DNA from 3 places in the Halobacillus shinanisalinarum genome. Region 1 is predicted to be linked to each of the others. Evidence: riboswitches for the same ligand, from Rfam matches in the RefSeq annotation. Region 1 holds a riboswitch; each other region holds the start of a gene.
The links. Region 1 has a riboswitch for thiamine pyrophosphate ahead of MUO14_RS10230 (Ykof family thiamine-binding protein). Riboswitches for the same ligand answer to the same signal wherever they lie in the genome.
Positions count from the first base shown of each region.

Region 1 (6,048 bases):
CATCAATGATCTTTCTGTCGCTCTTCATCCAGGATATAGATGTTAGTTCAAGAATGGGTATAGAGGAACGATCGACCCTGGTAGCGGAGGAGCCTCCTACTTCTTCCCGCTTCCCTATCCATTCGTCGAGAAAATCATCTACAGTTAGCGGCAAATGATCAAATTGGTTCATCCATCCTTTTTCGATAACGTATTCAGTGATAGCTGGCATCCAAATCCCTTGCTCCTGTAATGTATGTTTATGAATAGAGATCCCTTGCCTGATCGGGCCATCATAAAAAATTCTTCCGCTACGATCCATCATCACACCCCGTTCGATAAAAGAAACCCAGCCATCCAGCTGATGTTCAATAACAATGAGAGCAAAGCCCTTATCCTTTTGGAGCTTTTCGATCGTTTCAATAAAGTCACGGGTAGCTTTCGGATCAAGATTAGCGGTTGGTTCATCAAGAATTAACAGCTCGGGCTCCATGGCAAGCACACAGGCCAAAGCAAGTTTTTGCTTCTGTCCGCCAGATAACGTGCTTATCGCCCTAAGTTTTATACCTTCTAAACCAACTAGAAGCAAAGCTTGATCAATCAGCCCAGATATTTGCTCAACAGGTGTACCGATATTTTCTAAGCCGAATGCCACTTCATCCTCGACCGTTATCATACAAAATTGACTTTCTGGATCTTGAAAAACAACGCCGGCATGCTGACTCATTTCCCCTGGAGGATAGTTTTCTACAGGATGTCCTCTAAACTGAATATCTCCTGTCATCGTCCCGTCCAGCTCACGAGGGTGAATGCCATTCAGCCCATACGTCAACGTACTTTTCCCACATCCGCTTGGGCCTGACAAAAGAAGACTTTCCCCTTCATCCATTGAGAAACTCACATTTGACAGGACATCGTTCTCTTCTTCCTCAAATCGAACATGCAGTTGGTTCACCTCTATTAATTTCATGCGGCTTTCTTCCTTCGTTGTTCTTTTCCTAATGCAAAACCTGTGAGCACGCCTGTTTTTGCTAGTGCGTCACTTATGGTCTTCCCTAACAAACCAGAGATGAGGGCACCACTAATTATGCGGACAACGAGCATGCTGACCACGTAACCAGTCCCAAAGGCGGCATACCCTGAGCGAAAGTATCCCCAGACAAAACTGAATAGGGCTGCTCCCGCACCAGCTAACATTAATACAGGCAAGTTATATGTCTTATACCTCGTTACTGTGAAAGCTGCCTCTGCTCCTAAACCCTGGATGATCCCTGTCAAAATTAAGACCGGTCCCATGGCATTTCCGAGCAGCATTTCAACTGTTGCCGCAATCGTTTCTGATAAAAAGGCTGCTCCCTTTTTTCGAATAATATAAGCAGCTATGATAGAGACGATAAACCAAATTCCGAAGATTAGGTCATAGCCAATTGGTCCAAATAGGCCGGCCAGCAATTTTCCAACTGGGAGAAAAGCTAAATAAACAACGGCAAACACAACGGAAAGCACTGACATGACAACGATTTCTTTTAACTTCCAATTTTTCAGACTCATCTACTCCCCTCCCTTTGTTGACGGACTGTTCGCAGACATTGTTACTGTCATAACAGTGTGAGAGGATCCTTGCTTCTCCGTTTGTTGGAACACCTGCTCAAGGCCTTCAAAAACCTTATTTCCATCCCCATCCAAACGTGTCGAATAGTGGGCTTCACTGACCTCGACTCCTTGCTTCTTCATCTCTTCAATTTGGCTATAAATTACATCCATGTAGTCTCCGCCGCCCATTGGGTAAAGTGAAAACTTAGCGGCAACTTCCTGATCGACCGGCTTACTTTCCGATCTGTTCAATGGAGCGTTATCCTCTGCCATATAAACATCGCCTGCTGAATCACCGGGACAGCCAATTGAATAGGTTGATTGGAAAACAACATGTTCTCCCGTTTTTGCTGCCTGTAAAAACATGGCTCTGGTTACATCAAATACATGGATCATTTGTCCTCTAACCGTTGTTGTTACGTCGTCGGCCTTCATCCATACCCTGGAAGTGTCGACCTCCTTAAGTGATGACTTAATAATCTCGACAAAACGATCGGTCATCGGATAAATTGAAAATGAACTTCCAGCAATACGATTTGTTGATTCACAAGCTTGACTCATCATTTTATCCTCCTTTTATTAAACACAAAAAAACTGCATCCCGGGGGAATGCAGTTACGAACGTAAGTATATGTTGTACACCATTGCTATTTTACGATCGACTCCACTTCCCCACGCTAGTATTATCTAGTTCGGGTTATAAGGGTCGGAATCCATTTCCTCTCAGCCGCATCTGCAGCTCCCCTAGTGTTCGTTAGATATATGCAGTTTTTGTACAATTTCATCGTAATGGAAGGTTCCTGTTTTGTAAAGCTTATTCCTTTTCCTTAACGAGCTCGTCCATTTCCTGCACAATCTTCTCAAGCTCATCAAGTCCCTGTTTTGGGTTGGATAAAAATACACGTTCCAGCCGCTCAATAATATTTTCCGGCTTGATATTCATCAGGCTTAACGTTTGCCGCTGCCATTTGAATGCCGGATGATTGACATACATGCAGTTGAGTCCAAATAAGATCCCCATCATCTTATGCTGAACAGAAGTCATAACGGAATAAAGCATCAGCCAATCTTCCCGTTCTACCAGAGCGTGACGATTTCCCCACCTGCTTCCAAGGTCGGAATGGGCATCAATCATCGCATGACTCAATTGTTCAGGGTACACTTGGACTTTGGCTTTCAACCCATCCATTATCTCTGTACCTGAAACAGCTTCTCCATAATGAATCGAAGCGATCAAACATTGACTATCTAATTCGATATCATACTCTTTCGTTACACGTTGGACAACCTTACGAATGGTTTCTGTTAAAAAGCTACTGATTTCAAATTTAACATCATCCACTTGATATGTTTCTGACCATTCTCCGTCTTCATAAGCGTAGAAATTCAGCAGCTGCCCTTCCACCTGTTCAATAACAGAAAGACGTTCTTGGTCTGTCGGCCCCTCGGACCACAACACATTTAGTTCTATATCGGAATAGTGATCCTCCCAGCCCCTCGCAACAGAACCCGCGATATAAACAGCCTCCACCTTAGCATTTTGTTCATACACGCTTGCCACTTTTGTTGCCAATGTCTTTAAATCCATAGCCTATCAACCACCGCCTGTTCTTTAAATGATTATAAAAGGATGAGAAACAACACGATAGATTAATGAAAAAATTCTTTTCTACGAATGTAAACTAATTTCTCCCTAAATAGACGTTCACCTACATGTACGAATCAATGCCCCTCTTGTTTCACCTTTCACGATCTTTTAATAAGCAAAGACATGATTTTCTTAACTTTACCAAAAAACAGTGAATGAAGCGATAAATTATTTGATAATTTTGTAATCCAGGCTTATTACCATTTCAAAAAGTTTATCTAAGACCTACTAAACACTTTACTTCGATCGATCTCCACACAACCATTGTGGGCAAAAAGCTTTAACATAGGGGTGTTGTGATAGCTCGTTGAACCAACATAATAGGCCGCATCAAACTTTTGACGCAATATAGCTAAAGCCTGGCGGTGCAACACCTTACTCTTCCCTTTTCCGCGTGCTTCAGGGATAAGACCAAAGTAAAATAATCTACCCTCTGCTATCGTCCCAGGTTCAATATGCGGCATGACCACACCAATAGGCTGTTCTCCTTCATAGGCGATTAGACATGTACGTCTAAAATTAGGACCAAGCTCTTTTTCTACACTTTTTAACTGGTCATCGATCGTCAAATTGGATGACCCGTTCAATGAATTTGTCATAGCCTGAGCCCATACATGTTTAAATGTGTCCTCCATCCCCGGTTTCATGGGAATCAATCTATAAGATTCTGATTCCGTTAAACTCAGATCTGATAAATCCCTTTTCACAATGACAGTCATATCATCCAAGACAAATCCGGCTTCAACCAGTTTTGTATTTAATTTATCAGTATGATGAGAGGATGGAACTAGAATGGATAGAGTGCCAGCTTTTTTTAAACGTTCGTCCTTTTCTAAATACGCTATCAATCGAAGAAATTCCTCTTGTGATAGCTGAGTCGTTTCTTCAACTGTAGTAAATTTCTCTCCCTCCACAAATTTCACTTTTTCATATAGCTTGAACTTATCAAAATCACATTCTTTCATAAGTAGCCTCCTTGCCATGTACTCACCTTATATTCTAACGTCCAGCCTTTTCTTTTTCATCTAGATCCATAGTTGCGATACAATAGGAGATGTAAATAATGGAAGGAGTGAGGATTGTGAATCGAGAAATTCAACTAGTTAAAAGGCCAGAAACTGTCCCGACTCATGAACACTTAAGTATCACAGATGCTGAATTACCAAAGCCTCAAGAGGGCGAGTTGTCAGTGGAGTTGTTATATGTCTCCGTTGATCCTTATATGAGGGGACGCATGAATAATACAAAGTCATATGTTGCACCTTTTCAATTAAATGAACCGATTTCAGGAGGAGTTGTCGCTCAAGTAAAGGAGTCAAAAGCAGAGCCATTCACAACAGGAGATATTGTAACAGGCTCTATTCCTTGGAGGGAAAAAACGGTTATATCCGCTGATTCAGTTCGAAAAGTGGATCCAACCCTTGGCTCGGTCACTACATCATTAGGAATTCTCGGGATGCCTGGACTTACCGCCTATTTTGGCCTTATTGATATCGGGAAACCAAAAGAAGGAGAAACTCTCGTCGTTTCTGGAGCTGCCGGTGCTGTTGGTTCAACGGTTGTGCAAATCGGGAAAATCTTTGGCTGCCGGGTTGTGGGCATCGCAGGTAGTGATGAAAAAACAAGTTATCTTACAAATGAGTTGGGAGCTGACGCGGCAATTAATTATAAAACGCAGAATGTTGCTGCGGCTCTTCAAGATGCCTGTCCTAGTGGAGTAGATATTTATTTTGATAACGTAGGTGGAGAAATTGCTGATCGTGTTTATCCTTTGTTAAATAAATTTGCGCGTATTACACAATGTGGCGCTATTGCTTCTTACAATGTACCAAATGATCAGGGCCCACGAATCCAAATGCATTTGATAAAATCAAGCGCTACAATCAAGGGATTCGTTGTTGGAGATTATCAGGTGCGTTATAAGGAAGGGTTTGACCATCTTTCTAAATGGCTTAAAGACGGGAAACTTACTTATGAAGAAACGATTCATGAAGGCTTCGAAAATATTCCAGATGCCTTCTTTGGTCTATTCAAAGGAAGCAATACAGGAAAACAATTAGTTAAAATAGCCGATCCGCGATAATTTGGAACGGGAGCGTTATAAAAAGGCTGAATTTTGATCTCAGTTCATAAATTGCGCATTTGTGATGTGAGGATTCTGTCCAAATTAAAAAGATTCTATTCTACCCTTTTTAAAAATCATAGATTCGACCTAACTATAAAACAAACGCAGGTTCAATAGGTGTACTTGCGTTTGTTTTATATCCCACTTTTCGTCTTCAATTTTGAAAGGTAGTTCACCCCACTCCAATCTCATTTAAAGCTTGATGCAAATTGGCTCGTGTTTTAACTTTGCTAAATTTCATTCCCATTTCAACAACGGAACGGGCGATTTCGGGTCGAATCCCTGTTAATACCGTCTCGACCCCAACGAGCTGCAAGGAATGGGTGACTTGAAAAATATAGTGAGCCACAACCGTATCAATGGTTGGAACTCCTGAGATATCAATAAGAAGGTATTGCAGCTGAAGTTTCGTACTCTTCTCTAGGGAAGTTTCTATAATCAACTGAGCCCGCTCTGTATCTATGCTACCAACAATTGGCAATACAGCTACCCCATTTGTGATGGGGACCACAGGTACAGATAACTCCATCAGTTTCTCCTGGGCTTTTTGCCATTTTTCACTATGATACCTATTATAGACTTGGCTAAGCTGGTGCATAACCTTATCTAGTAACGGGTCGATTAGCTTACCTATGTGTAAAATTGTTTGCGCAGCAAAGTGGTCTTCCGCTAATTCTTTTTCAAACATATCCCAAATCACCGT
Region 1 covers NZ_CP095074.1:2,069,416-2,075,463, forward strand. The annotation lists gene MUO14_RS10220 (ABC transporter ATP-binding protein) at 1-949, opposite strand, end outside; gene MUO14_RS10225 (ECF transporter S component) at 946-1,524, opposite strand; gene MUO14_RS10230 (Ykof family thiamine-binding protein) at 1,531-2,133, opposite strand; TPP riboswitch at 2,225-2,328, opposite strand; gene MUO14_RS10235 (DUF4037 domain-containing protein) at 2,387-3,160, opposite strand; gene MUO14_RS10240 (GNAT family N-acetyltransferase) at 3,439-4,185, opposite strand; gene MUO14_RS10245 (NADP-dependent oxidoreductase) at 4,302-5,303, shown strand; gene MUO14_RS10250 (STAS domain-containing protein) at 5,518-6,048, opposite strand, start outside.

Region 2 (6,048 bases), 1.5 Mb from region 1:
CCTAGATTTGGTCGGGTGACCACAATCACAGGGAGATTTATATCCTTCATTACATCACTGACGAGAAAGTCTTTCCCGTAAGGTACTGCAATGCCGCCTGCCCCTTCAACAATATAAAAGGAATGGCGATGTTTTATATGATTCCAAGTATTTATCACATCGGTTTGTTTTACAGAAATCTTTTGTCGTTTAGCGGCTAGATAGGGGGCCAACGGTTCATCAAACTGAAAGGGGGTTATGTCTGATGATGGGGACTCGTCACCAGACATTGATTTTAAGATCATGGTGTCACTTTCTGGATCTTCTCTATTGTCACCACTTAACATCGGCTTGAAGACACCGACATCAACATTTTTTTCTGACAAAGCGGCTGCGATTCCCCCCGCAACAAATGTTTTCCCGATGCCTGTGTCCGTTCCTGTAACGAAAATGCCATTTCCCATTTAAATCACCTCGAGCTTTTTTCCGACCTTATAAAAGGCCTTGCAGATTTGTTGAATATCTTGCTCTGTATGTGTCGCCATGATCGTCATTCGAATCCGGCTCTCCCCGTTTGGAACACTTGGTGGTCGAATGGCTGGAGCAAATATTCCTTCCTTTTCCAGAGCTTCTGAAAAATCCATCGCTTGTTCGGATTCTCCAATAACGACAGGTAAAATAGGGGTTTGTTCCCCCTCACGTCAAAGCCATAATCGAGTAATTCAGCTCGGATGAAGCGGCTTAAGTGTTGCAAATGAATATGGAGTTCTGGACTGCTTTCGATAATATCGATGGCCTTAATTGTAGCAGCCATCATGCTGGGTGGGAGAGCCGTTTGAAAAATGAATGGTCGTGCCCGGTTTCTTAAATAGTCAATCAGCGGTCTTGACCCAGCGACAAATCCTCCTTCGGTACCGATGGATTTACTAAAAGTTCCCACTGTAACATCCACAGGAACATCAAAATGATCAGCCGTTCCTCTGGCGCTTTTTCCTAAAACACCTGTGGCGTGAGCATCGTCTACAATTACACAGGCATCATATTTTTCTGCTAAAACTTTGATTTCACGTAATGGAGCAATGTTCCCGTCCATACTGAAAACACCATCCGTTACAATAAATCTCCGTTTGAATTGTTGACTATGGATTAACTTTTCTCTTAAATCTTCCATATCCATATGACGGTAAACACATGTCTTCGCCTTGCTGAGACTGCATCCATCAATAATACTTGCGTGATTGAGCTGGTCGCTTAAAATCGTATCATTTAATCCTGCCAGACTGGAAACCGTCCCAATATTGGCAAGGTATCCACTTGAGAAGACGAGTGCTGCCTCTTCCTTTTTGAATTCTGCGATACGTTTCTCTAACTTTTCATGCCAGATTGTGTTACCGGTCGTCAATCTTGAGCCGGTGCTTCCTACCCCATACTCTTTCATAATAGCCACAGCTTCATCGGTCAGTCTTTTATCTCCCGCTAAGCCTAAGTAATTGTTGGAAGAGGCTATGATGCTTTCACTTCCATCTATATAAGATTTCGCGGATGGGGGAGAGATGGTTCTAAGCTGTCTATATAACCCCTGATCCTTAATCAAGTCAACTTCCTGTTCGAGCCATTCATGAGTTAGCCGCAGCAATCTGAAGCGCCTCCCCTGATGTAATACTTACAATGGCCTGTTTCATAATCTGGACCATTTCTTTTAAATCTTCTTCTGTACTGGCAAGAGGCGGCATAAAGACGACCACATCTCCGGTAGGTCTTGTCAAAAGTCCTAATTCCCGCATCTTTAATGATGCTTTATAGGCTACTCTGCTTTCGAAGGGAAAAGGCTCTTTCGTTGCTTTGTCGTAAACGAGCTCAATCCCGCACATGAAACCAAGCTGACGGATGTCCCCGATATGTGGGAGGCTGCTTATTTCCCCAAACAATTCATGTAAACATTCAGATTTTTGGGTAACCTGCTGAACGATATGATCCTTTTCAAACAGTTTCAGGTTGGCTAAAGCTGCTACACAACCAAGCTGGTTTCCGGTATAAGAATGACCGTGAAAAAAAGTCTTCAGCTTTGTGTAGTCATCATAAAATGCCTCATAAATATTTTCCGTTGTATATGTGATGGCAACAGGCAGGTAACCCCCGGTAATTCCTTTTCCTGCTGCCATAAGATCCGGTTCGACATCTTCATGTTCGCAGGCAAACATCTTACCGGTACGTCCGAAGCCTGTAGCCACTTCATCAATAATCATTAGGACATTGTATTTGGTACACAGCTCCCGAACACCAGATAAGTAACCTTCAGGCATAACAATCATACCGCCAGCACCTTGGATCATAGATTCGATAGTTAACCCGGCAATCTCCTCATGATGCTCCTTTAATAAAGTCTCAAGTGTTTCAAGTGCTTCATCACGGCTTTTCTCTGGATCTTCTGTAGGGTGGCGATAGACATTCGGAACCGTTGTTTTAAACCCTTCAAACATTAAAGGGCCGTAGACCTTGTGAAAAATGTCAATGGCACCAACACTAACCGCCCCGATTGTATCCCCGTGATAGCCATTTTTTACAGAGATAAATTTCTGTTTGTTCGTTGCACCGATATTTTGCCAATATTGGTAAGCCATCTTTACCGCAATTTCAACTGCTTCTGCACCGCTGTCGGAATAAAAGACTCTGCTTAAGGAATCAGGAGCAATCTTGACTAATTTTTCCGCCAATTCGGTAGCGGGTACATTCGTCATTCCAAGTAAGGTGGAATGTGCAATCTTATTTAACTGCTCACGAACAGCTTCATCCAACTCTTGCTTTCGATGTCCATGTACATTTAGCCACACAGAAGAAAAAGCATCATAGTATTCTTTCCCATTAATATCCTTCACTTTAATTCCTTTTCCACTATCAATAATTAATGGGTTCTCATCATAATCCTTCATTTGTGTAAATGGCAGCCATAAATACTTTTTACTTTTCTCAATTAAGTTCATAATTCTCCTCCGTTCCTATTGAGACCGGTATTTTCTCTAGATAGTGAATGTACGAATCAATCGACTGGTCGTCATTGACGAAAAACAAGCGTCCACCAGCTTCGTCACCATATTCCTTTACTTTTGTAATTCTCTGGTACCCTTTTGCAGCACTAGCAACGTACCCTGTAATATAGTCAGGATCATCACTCCAGCACAGCTCTGCTATCGTTAAGGGGTGGGAGCACACCTTTGTTGCCAAAGTCAGTGCTTCCTTCATGCGTTGATTTACCACCAGTTCTTTTTGCTTACACCACTGTTCAAAGTTTTCTTTTTCCCAATACAGATGGGAGACACGCACTCCCTTTTCCTTCCGCTCATCGAGACGTTCGCCAGTTTTTGCATTAATAATCAGTGCTCCTCTGTTGTCATTGCTACTTTCTAATAGATTCATAGCTTTTTTAATAACTTCATCTGATATTCCGTGATCGGCAAGGAGAGAACGTGCTAATTTTCTTCCCTGTGCGGCATCGGTCGCATCAATGGTAGAAACAGATAACGGCTTGATAGCTTGTAAATGCTCCTCAACCTTATCAATTGTCATTTGGAAGAAAGTCGGCTCACCTTGTGTATGGGAAAAGGCCTTATCAATTAATTCAACTGCTTTTACCTGCATATCAGCTTTTGAGGAAAGGTGTTCTCCACCTGATATATGTTTTCCTCCTTCTTCATGGGGACCGCCAAGTGCAGCTCTCATTCTTAAGCTGTATAATCCGTTATCTTGTATCAGTTCAATCAGCCTCCATCGTAATGAACTCTGTAAATCCTAGTTTAAATTTCTCCCTTTCGCAATTAATGTTAACCTAAACAATTTTAAGTTTACATTAAATATTTAATTTTTCAAGGAGGTTTAATTTCTTATAGTAAATCGAAGGCAAAGTAGGGATTATAACTTTGAATAGTTCATAGATTTTGAATTTATGGTGAATATATCCTATAGTAAAAATTTAATGTCATTCACCAAACACTAGGGGGCTTTCGAGCTGAGAGGGATAATGGATCTCGACCCTAACTACCTGATCTAGGTAATACTAGCGAAGGGAAGTGGCGGGGGATCTGTGTGGAATAATAGATTTTAGTTAATCCTCTATTATTTCATTCATATACATATGATCTTTGGGACCAACCACTTTCTTTTGAAATGTGGTTTTTTGGTGTGCCCCACTGTTGTACAATCTGGGTGGTTTAAATCCACACGGTAACTTTTCCCTTTTAAGTACCGTAGCCGAAAAAAGTATGTTTTTAGTATGAAGTGATAGATATCAATCGCATTGAATGGTAAATTGTTAATAACTGTCGATGAAGTTAACTTAAGCTAGCTTTATTACATTGGCGACACATAGGAGGAAACAAATGACTAGTATAACGGCAAATAAAATTAAGAAAAGCGCATTAACTCTTTTTGTTGAATATGGGTATGATGGTACTTCTCTTACAGACATTGGGAGAGAGGTGGGAATAAAAAAGCAATCTATATACGCACATTTTAAAAATAAAGATGATCTATTTTTACAAGTCATGAACCAAGTCATTCAAGAAGGGATTTTAGAATTGAGTGAGTACTTTTATCAGCAAAAAAATGAGTCCCTTGATAACGTATTGTATAATTTTATACTTCATTTAAAAGAAAGATATACATCTGACGGGGAATGGAATGTGAAATTTTTACTTAGGATGATGTTTACACCCCCAAATCACTTACAAGAAATTGTTATTTCAAGAGTCTTTACATATTACAAAAAATTACATAAATATGTAGAGGAAGTATTTGTTTCTCATGAACAAAGATTAATTATGGAAGCTGAAAAGGGAACGATTTCTTTTCTGAATTTTATTGACGGATTACTCGTAGAGTTAATTTATTCGAATTTAGAAAGCTTCGAAAAAAGATTTAATGTCTCCTGGGAGATTTATTGGCGAGGGATAACAAAGTAGAAATAAGCTTAGTTATCACTAGGAGAACACTATATCATGCTTTTGAAATGTCTCTCATTTAGAACTATTAGGGGAGCCAATTTCTTTCAACCTACGGGCAGAATGAAAAAGTTAACAATTTTTCATTGAAAGTATTCGGAAAATTTCGTACAATTAAAACTGACGAACGTTCGTCAGTTAAATTTATGAAAGGGGAGAAGTAAAAGTGAACGAGCAATTTGTGAAGGAAACAAGGCAACCTGAATATTTGAGAAAATTAGATAAGGAACATTATTTTCATCCAACAACACCACTGAAACTACATCAGGAAAATGGCCCGGGGCTGATAATTAAAGAGGGAAAAGGTATTCATGTAACGGATGTGTATGATGATGTTTATATTGATGGGGTTTCTTCTTTATGGAATGTAAATATAGGGTATGGGCGTCAAGAAATGGCGGAAGCAGCTAAACAACAAATGATGAGACTTTCTTACGGCTCGTCATTTTTTAATAACTCTAATGATCAAGTTATACAGCTTTCTGAAAAACTTGCGGAGCTAACACCTGGGAATCTCGATGTGAGCTTTTTTACTTCTGGAGGATCGGAATCCAACGAATCGGCATTTAAAATTGTACGTCATTACTGGAAACTAAAAGGGAGACCTGAACGGACAAAAATTATTGCCCTTGATTTAAGCTATCATGGGGTGACGATGGGGGCGACGAGCGCAACCGGTGTACGTGAATTTGATCATATGATTACTTCTTCAGCCCCAGGATTTTTGCATGCAAAACCCTATCTGACAGATTGTGAAAAAGGTGACAAGTCCCAGCCTGACTATGAAAGCAGTATTAGAGGCATTGTTGAGAAAGAAGGGCCTGAAACAGTAGCAGCAGTCATTCTAGAGCCCATTCAAGGTGTAGGAGGAATCAACATCCCTCCTGAAGGATATCTAAAAGCTGTTCGTGAATTATGTGATGAATATGGAATCTATATGATTGCAGATGAAGTAATCTGTGGTTTTGGTAGAACAGGAGAAATGTTTGGTGTAGATAATTGGGAAGTCGTTCCTGATTTAATGTCAGTAGCTAAAGGCATAACAAGTGGATATATGCAGTTGGGCGCAGTTCTT
Region 2 covers NZ_CP095074.1:3,615,932-3,621,979, forward strand. The annotation lists gene bioD (dethiobiotin synthase) at 1-443, opposite strand, end outside; gene MUO14_RS24855 (hypothetical protein) at 444-533, opposite strand; gene MUO14_RS17880 (aminotransferase class I/II-fold pyridoxal phosphate-dependent enzyme) at 530-1,615, opposite strand; gene bioA (adenosylmethionine--8-amino-7-oxononanoate transaminase) at 1,596-2,960, opposite strand; gene MUO14_RS17890 (6-carboxyhexanoate--CoA ligase) at 2,947-3,738, opposite strand; TPP riboswitch at 3,959-4,059, shown strand; gene MUO14_RS17895 (TetR/AcrR family transcriptional regulator) at 4,353-4,934, shown strand; gene MUO14_RS17900 (aminotransferase family protein) at 5,140-6,048, shown strand, end outside.
Region 2: another riboswitch for thiamine pyrophosphate. It lies ahead of MUO14_RS17895 (TetR/AcrR family transcriptional regulator); the one in region 1 lies ahead of MUO14_RS10230 (Ykof family thiamine-binding protein).

Region 3 (6,048 bases), 2.3 Mb from region 1:
GAAGTCCTTTGATGCGGATTTTATTATTTCCATACTGGCACTTTCAAGTTCCTTGTAAATTGCAGCTAATTCTCCATTAGGTCCCGTAAATACCTCTTCTAAAACGACTTCTATGTGGGCAATGTTCTCATCTTTGGATGCAGAAGAAGAACAGCCAGCTATTAAGAACAAAATTCCGGACAGAATGATAAATGTAAGTACTTGATTTCTCATTGAAGAATACCCCCATTTAGTTTGAATTCTTGTTTTCTTTTCTACGAATGCAAGTCAATTAGGGTTCAAAAGCTTGCCAAATAAAAAAATAAATAGAGGTATTCATGATTCCAATCCTAAATAAAAAAAACTGTGCGGAGTTTTACATTCCGCACAGCTTTTAATATTCTCTTTCTTCAATCAAATCATCAATGATCATCGTAATTTTCTGTTTTGAACGTTTGATTAAGCGCCAATTTAAATAAATGGTTTGATCCTTTTTGTAACCTAAACGTAGAGAGTCCTGTTCAGGTAGAATGGTCCAATTATGAATGCTCTTAAACTTCTCGTAGGCCTTCTCCTTGAACCACTGATTACGAAGTCGGTCAAATTCACTTTGTTTCTCTTCCTCCGTTGTTCCCTTAAGGTAAGTGAAATGGAATTTGCCTTTGTTAAACGAGAAGCTTGATTCATTTGCTTCCGCCATAATCATCCTATACGCTCTACCTAAATATGTAATGCGTGGGCTTTCCTGAGTGTTCAATGCCATCCCCCGATATAAGTCTTCATGGATTTTCTGCCACTTTTCGTTCACCCATTGAATTTTCTTATGTAAAAAATCCTCTACCTTGCTTTGTGGTTTGGACTTTGGAGCTGTAACATGTACGCCATTCAAATCATCTAAATAAATTTTAATGAAGTGGATATCAGGTAATGTTGTTAAATTGTATGTAATCGCATGGTGCTCGTCTTTGATGGTGGGCATAATGATCCCCTTTCAATGTATCCTTTTATTTATTCTAATGGAGAAAATAAAACACGTCAAAAGCCAACTATAGATAAAGAGACCCTCTTAAATAGAAGGTCTCACATGTTAGACATTATTTACAAATTGATGCACCGATAATAATTAGTAAAATAAACAGCACGACAATGAGGGCGAATTCATTTCCGCTGCGACGTCTTCCACAACCGTATCCACCGTAGTAACCCATTATGTCACCCCTTTTATTTTCATACTATAATGTATGAAGATGCTAATCCTTAGTAAAGGCGAATGACTATTCGGCTGAAAATTTTACAATAAAAACCGTCAAATTCTTAACCTATATGGTTGTTACAATGCTAGAAAATCACCGTCTATGGTCTTTAAAAAGCAGGAGATAGGCAGATTTGATGGAATATGGTAGTAGGTTAGAATTATTGGAGGGGGATAAAAGTGATGCAACGAACAATTATCATTACGGGTGCCTCAAGTGGGTTTGGCTATCATACGGCTCTGAAATGTGCAGAGAAAGGTTTTCACGTCATTGCAACCATGAGAAATATGAGTAAAGCTGAAGTGTTTAAAACAGACAGGATCTCTTCTGTTATCCGAGAACGGATTGAAGTTTGGCCGCTTGACGTCACTGATGACATTTCTATAGAAGATTTTAAGCAAAAATTAAAGCAATTGAATCGTGTGGATGTATTAGTCAACAATGCTGGCTTTGCTATAGGAGGATTTTTAGAACAAGTACCGATCGAAGCTTACAGACGACAATTTGAGACAAACGTAATCGGGGTAATTAGCGCCACTCAAGCCGTACTTCCTATGATGCGTAAACAAGGACATGGTAAAATCATAAATGTCAGTAGTATTAGTGGGAGAATTGGCTTCCCAGGTTTGTCGGCCTATGTATCTTCAAAACATGCTCTGGAAGGATTGACGGAAAGTTTACGTTTTGAAGTGAAGCCGTTTGGGATTGATGTGGTTTTGATTGAACCAGGTTCTTATCAAACGAACATTTGGACAAGCGGAATGGAGCTTCCAAAGGCTGTGCATGATCCTGATTCACCGTATGCCTATTATATAAGAGGGCTATGGAAAGCATTAAACAGTGAATCGCATGGAGCTCCAGCAAAGGTTGCAGATTTAATGACGAGAATTGCCAGCAAATCTCAAGTTAGAAAACTCCGTTATCCCATTGGACCTGGTGTCAGACTGAATTTATTTTTAAAAAAAGCAGTCCCATGGCCTTTTCTTGAAAGAACGGTGTTGAAGAAACTGCTTAAGTAAAGGTTTTTACAGACTAAGATAGGGTAATGTGTAGAAATGGGGAGAGATGTGTAATGATGAATGGTGCTGAGCCTATTTTTATTGAAGGAAACGAAGTAGGCATTCTTGTAAGCCACGGATTTACTGGAACAACTCAAAGTATGAAACCTCTCATCGACGCGTACTCAGAAACGGGCTATACAGTTGCTTGCCCGAGACTGGAAGGGCATGGAACGACACCTGAGGATATGGAGGATTCAAACAAGGATGATTGGATTCAATCGGTCGAAACTGCTTATCAATGGCTTGAGGAACGGTGTTCTATCCTATTCGTTGTAGGATTATCTATGGGTGGAACCCTAGCGTTATACCTTGCAGAACGATACAAACAGATTAGTGGGGTTATATCCATAAACGGAGCGGTTGATATTCCTGCAATGGAAAATGTGATGGAATCAGCGGAAGAGCGTTTTGTTGCAGCGATTGGTTCGGACATTAAAAAGGAAAACGTGGAGGAACTTGCTTATGATAGGACACCTGTCAATGCGATTCGCTCTCTAATGGCATTGATGAAAGAGGTTCATGAAGGTCTCGCGAATATTCATTGCCCGGCGTTATTTTTTGTTTCTGATGAAGACCATGTTGTTCCACCGGATAATTCCGAAACGATCTTTGACTCAGTCTTCTCTGAGCACAAAGAACTTGTCCGTTTAGAAAATAGTCACCATGTTGCTACGTTAGATAACGATCAAGATTTGATTATCGAGCGAAGTCTTGAGTTTTTTCAAACGTATGCTAAAACCTTATAAGTCTTTCTTTAAAGAAGCATATGTAAATAAACCTTAGAACTCCTATGAGCTCCTAAGGTTTTTCTGTGTGCTTTTCCTACTGTGTTACCCCTGGAAGTTTTCTAATTACCAGCTGGACTTTTTAACTCCAGGAAGCTGGCCTTTATGAGCGAGTTCGCGAAATTTAATTCTTGAAAGCCCAAACTTTCTCATATAGCCGTGAGGTCTTCCGGTTGATTCACAGCGATTATGAAGTCGTGTAGGTGAAGCATCTCTTGGCAATTTCCTAAGTGCTTGATAGTTGCCTTCTGCTTTTAATTGCTTTCGTACATCTTTATATTTTTCAAACGTTGCTTGACGTTTACGTTCTTTTTCGATCATTGCTTGTTTAGCCATTGCAGTTCTCCTTTTCTTAAATAGTAATGATTACTATTTAATTGTATTAGGTCAAACCCCCTTTGTCAAATCACCTAAGGTGGCAGGTTTGTCATCCTTACCAGCTTTGCATTGAATGCAAGAAGTTATTGATTTATAATAGATTCATAGCAAGAAAAGCAAACGTATATAAGCCTTCAAGGGGAGCTTTAGGCTGAGAGTGAACAATCTTTGTTCAGACCCTTCGAACCTGTCAGTTAGTACTGGCGTAGGGATGGTGGCTTTTTTGATGGCGATGCACGGGATTCCTCCATCAGGAAGCTTCCCTTTGGCATCGCTTTTTTTGTATGCGAAAAAGGAGGTTGTGGGTTATGCAAAATAAACGTGTATTGTTCATGGTAGAAGTGGCTATTTTTTCAGCATTAGCGATCTTACTCGATATTATCCCGTTTCTATCATTTAAGCTCTGGGCTCAAGGAGGATCGGTTTCTTTTGCGATGGTTCCCGTATTTATTATGGCATTTCGATGGGGACTTCGAGGTGGATTATTGACAGGACTTCTGCTAGGATTTTATCAAATTTTAGTGGGGGGTGCCATTCTTATAAGTATAGCGCAAACCTTTCTTGATTATTTTGTAGCATTTGGAGTTATAGGTCTTGCCGGGATCTTTGCCAAGCCAGTGCGGGAGGCAGCTCGCGAGCGACATATGAAACGACTTGCCGCCTGGGTGATCGCAGGATCGTTTGTTGGAAGTCTGTTTCGGTTTTTCGGCCATTTTACCGCAGGAATAGTTTTCTATGATGAGTTCGCACCTGAAGGACAGCCGGTTTGGTTATATTCACTGCTTTATAATGGTGGTTATATGCTGCCTACGTTTATTTTAAGCGCGGTCATATTATGCTTGCTGTTTTCACAGCGTCCGACTTTATTGATAAGTCGTTCATAACAATGAGGACCTATTTTCGAAAAGTTTAATCTCACGAAAATAGGTTCTTATTTTGTGAAATAGAAAGGTTGATTGTAGGAAAAAGTCGAATGATGTATATTGGGAAGGGGTAGAGAAAAATGAAACGTTCTAATGTAATCGCAACTTATTCGATTGTCGGATTTGATCCACAAACTGGAGAACTGGGAGTTGCTGTTCAATCAAAGTTCCTTGGCGTAGGGGCAGTGGTGCCCTGGGCGAAAGCGGGTGTCGGTGCAATTGCCACACAAGCATTTGCTAATCCTGCTTACGGTCCTGATGGTTTGCAATTGTTAAGTGAAGGTTTAAGTGCCCAGGAAGCCGTGGATAAACTGATTGAAAATGACTCTGAAGCTGCAGATCGCCAAGTTGGAATGGTCGATGCTGAGGGAAGAGCAGCTACATTCACTGGTGAGCACTGCTATGACTGGGCTGGAGGGGTAACAGGGAAACACTATACAGCACAAGGAAACATTTTAGTAAATAAACAAACAGTGACAGAAATGGGACGTGTTTTTGAATCAAGTGACGGGTCATTAGCGGACCGCTTGTTAGCAGGGCTTCAGGCAGCTGAACAAGCAGGTGGAGACAGCAGGGGAAGACAATCTGCAGCGATTTATGTGGTAAAAGAAAAAGGAGGCTACGGCGGCCTTAGTGATGTCTTTGTCGATTTACGAGTGGATGATCATCCTGAACCAATTGATGAGTTATTGCGGATTTATAAGCTTCAACAGCTATATTTCGGGGAATCTAAGCAGGATAATATCAAACGATTAGAAGGGGAGCTTGAGGAGAACGTTGTTTATCATTTGTACAGAACAGGGTTCTTAGCAAGCAAAAAGCCAGATTCCAACGATTTTCACAAAGCCCTTACGACATTTTTACACAGAGAAAACTTTGAAGGTCGTGAACAGACAAAGGGCTGGTTGGATTTAGAAGTGTATCATTTTCTGGAACGAATGGACTCAGAAAAGTAAAAAGGGGGATGATCATATGTTTAAAAAACTAATGGCACGTGCAGGCATTGGCGCAGCCAAGGTGGATACACAGCTTGAGAAGTTGGAGCTCCAACCTGGCGAAACTGTAGCAGGCAAGGTAGTTGTTCAAGGTGGGGAAGTCGAACAGGAGATTGAGCAAATCACCATCTTTCTTATGACTGAAGCACTGAGAGAAGTCGATGATAAGAAAATTAAAGAAACGGTAAAGCTGGAACAATATCGTATATCTGGTGAGCTTGTCATTGCAGCGAAGGAAACGAAGGAAATTCCTTTTTCTATCGATGTTCCAATACACACACCAGCTACACTAAATAAGCTTCCTCTATGGTTTGAAACAGGACTTGATATCCCCATGGCCCTTGATGCTGAGGATCGAGATTATATTAAAGTATCCGTCCATCCACACATTGAAACTGTTCTTCAAGCGGTGGAAAGAGAGCTTGGTTTTCACCTGAAGAAAGTTGAGATGGAGCATTCAAGAAGGCACGGTTATATCCAGGAGTTTGAATTTCTCCCTGGTGGTGAATTTAGAGGATATTTAGATGAGTTGGAACTGATCTTCTTTTTGGATTCTCATGGTTTGCGTGTATTCTTACAAGTCGATCGAAAAGCAAGGGGATTGGGCGGCTTGTTTGCAGAAGCTTTGGAAATGGATGAATCAAATATCCAATTATATTTTTCAAAAGAAGATT
Region 3 covers NZ_CP095074.1:4,339,381-4,345,428, forward strand. The annotation lists gene MUO14_RS21490 (hypothetical protein) at 1-213, opposite strand, end outside; gene MUO14_RS21495 (YgjP-like metallopeptidase domain-containing protein) at 374-958, opposite strand; gene MUO14_RS21500 (YjcZ family sporulation protein) at 1,074-1,187, opposite strand; gene MUO14_RS21505 (SDR family oxidoreductase) at 1,412-2,251, shown strand; gene MUO14_RS21510 (alpha/beta hydrolase) at 2,305-3,039, shown strand; gene rpsN (30S ribosomal protein S14) at 3,145-3,414, opposite strand; TPP riboswitch at 3,584-3,685, shown strand; gene thiT (energy-coupled thiamine transporter ThiT) at 3,765-4,340, shown strand; gene MUO14_RS21525 (DUF1028 domain-containing protein) at 4,460-5,335, shown strand; gene MUO14_RS21530 (sporulation protein) at 5,352-6,048, shown strand, end outside.
Region 3: another riboswitch for thiamine pyrophosphate. It lies ahead of thiT (energy-coupled thiamine transporter ThiT); the one in region 1 lies ahead of MUO14_RS10230 (Ykof family thiamine-binding protein).